Regions from separate parts of the Kitasatospora sp. NPDC087861 genome, predicted to be linked through region 1. Evidence: riboswitches for the same ligand, from Rfam matches in the RefSeq annotation. Region 1 holds a riboswitch; the other holds the start of a gene.
What was found. Region 1 has a riboswitch for S-adenosylmethionine ahead of thrC (threonine synthase). Riboswitches for the same ligand answer to the same signal wherever they lie in the genome.
Positions count from the first base shown of each region.

Region 2: another riboswitch for S-adenosylmethionine. It lies ahead of ACIOJE_RS21245 (aminotransferase class V-fold PLP-dependent enzyme); the one in region 1 lies ahead of thrC (threonine synthase).

Region 1 is NZ_JBIUUS010000043.1:43,195-45,578, forward strand. Features, by position in the region: gene thrC (threonine synthase) at 1-968, opposite strand, end outside; SAM riboswitch class I at 986-1,123, opposite strand; gene ACIOJE_RS36030 (glucosyl-3-phosphoglycerate synthase) at 1,296-2,297, shown strand; gene ACIOJE_RS36035 (trehalose-6-phosphate synthase) at 2,348-2,384, shown strand, end outside.
Region 2 is NZ_JBIUUS010000014.1:180,690-183,073, forward strand. Features, by position in the region: gene ACIOJE_RS21245 (aminotransferase class V-fold PLP-dependent enzyme) at 1-880, opposite strand, end outside; SAM riboswitch class IV at 931-1,048, opposite strand; gene trpD (anthranilate phosphoribosyltransferase) at 1,194-2,270, opposite strand.

The sequences.
Region 1 (2,384 bases):
TCCGCCGGGTTGCCGATCGCCAGCGACTTGGCGATGGTGTCCGGCTTGACCGGGCGGATCACGTCCTGGCCGGCCTTGAAGGCGGCCGACACCGGCGAGCACCCCGCCGCCTGGGCGCCGAAGACCTTGTACGGCCGGTCCTCGACCAGGCCGAGCTTGATCAGCTCCTGCAGCCCCTTGTCGATCTTGGTCAGCTGGGAGCCGGAGGCGATCGGGATGACGATCTGCTCCGGCAGCCGCCAGCCGAGCTGCTCGCAGATCTCGTAGGCCAGCGTCTTGGAGCCCTCGCCGTAGTACGGGCGCAGGTTGACGTTGACGAAGCCCCAGCCCTCGCCGGCCGGGTCGCCGATCAGCTCCGAGCAGAAGCGGTTCACGTCGTCGTAGTTGCCCTCGATGCCGACCAGTTCGCCGCCGTACACCCCGGCCATGACGACCTTGCCCTGCTCCAGGTCGTGCGGGATGAACACGCAGGACTTGAAACCGGCCCGGGCGGCCGCCGCGCCGACCGCGCCGGCCAGGTTGCCGGTGGAGGAGCAGGAGAGCGTCGTGAAGTCGAACGCCCGCGCGGCCTCGATGGCGCAGGCCACCACGCGGTCCTTGAACGAGTGGGTCGGGTTGCCCGAGTCGTCCTTGATGTGCAGCTGGGCGGTGAAGCCGAGCTCGCGGCCCAGGTTGTCCGCCTTGACCAGCGGGGTCCACCCCGGGTTCAGGTTCGGCTTGGTGGCGACGTCGGCCGGGACGGGCAGCAGCGGCGCGTAGCGCCAGATCGAGGACGGACCGGCCTCGATCCGCCGGCGCAGCGCCTCGGCGTCCTCGCCACCGAACTCGTACGCGATCTCCAGCGGGCCGAAGCACTCCAGGCAGGCGAAGCTCGGACCGAGCGGGAAGCGGGTGCCGCACTCGCGACAGGACAGCGCGGCGGCGGGGCCGAGGTCAACGGAAGCGGGTGCGACGGTGTCGATAGCCATGATGGCGGAGGCCTCTCTCCTCATCTTCCCCGTGGCACGGTCGCGCCACAGGCCGGAATTGGCACCTGTCCCGCGGGGGGCCTGTCGACGGACAGCCGCGCGAGAAGGTTGCCGGGACGTCAACGGGCCGTTCCCTCAGTCCCTCTGGATGAGCTTGTGAAATTGTGGTGGTGCTGAACGGCGACCCCGGCGTGCAAAGGTCCGACCGCTGTACGAAGACTGTATCCGAAGGCGTCAACCCCGAAAGGGATCGTCCGCCACGCGAGATGGCGCGTCCCGCCCGACCCCGCCGAGGAGAGTCCAGTGCCCGCCGAACCGACCCCCGCGCTGCTCCCCCAGGCGGCGTCCTGGCTGCGCCGCCGCTCGTGGAGCGCGGCCGACCGGCCGGTGCACGCCCTCCTGGAGGCCAAGCGCCGGACCGGCCAGACGGTCAGCGTGGTGCTGCCCGCGCTGGACGAGGAGGCCACCGTCGGCGACATCGTCCGCACCATCCGCCGCGAGCTGATGGAGCGCCTCCCGCTGGTCGACGAACTCGTCGTGGTCGACTCCGGCTCGGCCGACGCCACCGCCGCCGTCGCCGCCGGGGCCGGCGCCCGGGTGGAGCACCGCGACGCGATCCTGCCCCGGCTGCCCGCCGCCCCAGGCAAGGGCGAGGTGCTCTGGCGCTCGCTGCTGGTCACCCGCGGCGACATCGTCTGCTTCGTCGACGCCGACCTGCGCGAGTTCGACCCGACCTTCGTCTCCGGCATCCTCGGCCCGCTGCTCACCGAACCGGACATCCAGCTGGTCAAGGCCATGTACGACCGGCCGCTCGAAGTGTCGGTCGGCGGCTCCGGCGCGGGCGACGACGCGGTCGTCCCGTCCGGCGGCGGCCGGGTCACCGAACTGGTGGCCCGCCCGCTGCTCAACCTGCACTGGCCGGAACTCGCCGGTTTCGTCCAGCCGCTCGGCGGCGAGTACGCGGCCCGCCGCGCGCTGCTCGAACGGCTCCCCTTCCCCACCGGCTACGGCGTCGAACTCGGCCTGCTGGTCGACGCGTTGGAGACGGTCGGGCTGGACGCCCTGGCCCAGGTGGACGTCGGCGTCCGGCACCACCGGCACCAGGACGGCCAGGCCCTCGGCCGGATGGCGGCGACCATCTACCGCACCGCCCTGGAACGCCTCGACCGCACCCACCGGCTGAAGGCCTCCGCCGACCTGGTCCACCCGCTGCTCACCCAGTTCACCCGCGACCCGCAGACCCGGGAGTTCACCGCCCACACCCACCCGGTGACCGCCCTCGAACGCCCCCCGATGCACACCGTGCCCGAGTACGCGACCCGGCACTGAACGCCCGCCGAAAGGGTTTGCCGCACCGGAGCCACGGCAACGTACCAACCATGGGCGATCTCACGACCGAACGTTCGAGTGCGACCG
Region 2 (2,384 bases), on a different contig from region 1:
AGGCCGAGGCGATCGCGTAGGCGCCGATGACGTTCGGCGAACCGGCCTCGTGCCGGGCCGGGCCGCTGTGCCACTGAACGGCCACCGAGCCGTCGGCCTCCCGGGCCACCGTCCGGGTCGCGCCGCCGCCGGCCAGGTACGGCTCGGCCGCGTCCAGCCAGTCCGCCCGGCCGGCCAGCACGCCGGCGCCGAACGGTGCGTAGATCTTGTGGCCGGAGAAGGCGATCCAGTCGACGTCCAGATCGCGCACCGAGACCCGGTGGTGCGGGGCCAGCTGGGCGGCGTCCAGCACCACCCGGGCGCCGTGCCGGTGCGCGGTCTCCGTCAGCTCGGCGACCGGCCAGAGCTCGCCGGTCACGTTGGAGGCGCCGGTGACGCAGAGCAGCTTGGGGCCCTCGGGCGCCCCGGCGAGCGCGGCGTCCAGGGCGGCGACCGCCTCGGCGTGCGAGCGCGGTGCCCGCAGGTAGCTGACGTCCAGCCCGGCGTGCGCCCAGGGCAGCAACGAGGCGTGGTGCTCGGTCTCGAAGGCGAACACCCGGGTGCCGGCCGGGAGGGCCGCGGCGAGCAGGTTGAGCGAGTCGGTGGTGGCCCGGGTGAAGACCACCTGGTCGCCCTCGCGCAGGTCGAGGAACTCGGCGACGGTGCGGCGGCTCTGCTCGAACAGGTCGGTGGACAGCTGGGAGAGGTACCCGGCGCCGCGGTGCACGCTGCCGTAGTACGGGGCGTAGGCGGCGACGTCGTCCCAGACCCGCTTCAGCGCCGGGGAGCTGGCCGCGTAGTCGAGGGCCGCGTAGCCGACCTTCGCACCGCTGGCGAGCGGGACCTGGACGTCGTGGCCGAGGACGGCGAGCGGGGCGCAGAGTTCGGTGGAAACAGACATGGGAATGCACTCCTTCGGGGTGTGGGACCCCGGGAGTGCCAGTCGTCGGGCGTCCGCGCTTGCCGCGCGGACGATTTGCCGAGCGACCCGGTCCTCACCCAGGGCACCCCGCCACGGACGGAGGGTTGCCGGACAGCAAGCTGGGGCTTGACGCTGTCACTCATGACCTGGCGCAGACTCTAGGTCGCGTCCGGCGGGTGGTCAAACAGGTATCCACCATCCGGACGGTGCTCCCGCCCGCCCGCCCGCCGCCGGGCCGGGGGAACGCGAGGAGCCCGGGCCGGCGTCCCGGCACGGGCTCCCAGATACCGCCTCACACCCGGCTGGTGGCCTCCGACCAACGCCGCAGCAGTTCCTGCGCCGCGCCCGAGTCGATGGCCTGCGCCGCCCGCGCCATGCCGGCGGCGAGCTGCTCGGCGAGCGGTGCCTCGCCCAGGTCGAGCGCGACCAGCGCCGCCGCCGTGTTCATCAGGACGGCGTCCCGCACCGGCCCGTGCTCTCCGGCCAGCAGCCGGCGCGCGACCTCGGCGTTGTACCCCGGGTCCGCCCCGCGCAGCGTCTCGATGCCGGCCAGCTCGATGCCGACGTCCCGCGGGTCGAAGGTGGTCTCGGTGACGGTCCCGTCCCGCACGATCCACACCCGCGAGGTGGTGGTGATGGTCAGCTCGTCCAGGCCGTCGTCGCCCCGGAAGACCAGGGCGGTCGAGCCACGCCGGGCGAGCACCCCGGCGATCAGCCCGGCGAGCCGGGTGTCGAAGCAGCCGATCGCGTGCGCGGTGACCTTGGCCGGGTTGGTCAGCGGACCGAGGATGTTGAACGCGGTCGGCACCCCGAGGTCGCGCCGGGCGGTGGCGGCGTGCCGCATCGACGGGTGGAACTTGGCCGCGAAGCAGAAGGTGAGCCCGACCTCCTCGGCCACCTCGGCGATCCGCCGGGCCGGCAGGTCGAGGCTGACGCCGAGCTTCTCCAGCACGTCCGAGGAGCCGCTGGCCGAGGAGGCGGCCCGGTTGCCGTGCTTGATCACCTTGGCCCCGGCCGCCGCCGCGACGATCGCCGACATGGTGGAGATGTTGACGGTCTTGGCCCGGTCGCCGCCGGTGCCGACGATGTCCACGGCCGGGCCGGGGATGTCCAGCGGCTCGGCGTGCGCGTACATCGCGTCCACCAGACCGGTGATCTCGTCGACCGTCTCGCCCTTGGCCCGCAGCGCCACCATGAACCCGGCCACCTGGACGGGGGACGCCTCGCCGCTCATGATCCGGTCCATCGCCCACGCGGTGGCCGAGCGGTCGAGGTCCTCCCCCTTCAACAGCGCCGCCAGGACGTCCGGCCAGGCGCGGACCACCTGCGCGGGGTCGGTACCACCGTTCGCAGGGTTCACGTTCACCATGGCTGACTCCAGCTGTTGTCGGGTTCCCCGCAGCGGGGGGACGTCCGTACGGATGGAGTCAGCCTATCGACCGGCGGCGTGCCCACGACCCCGTCTTCTCTAGTACTGAGACGG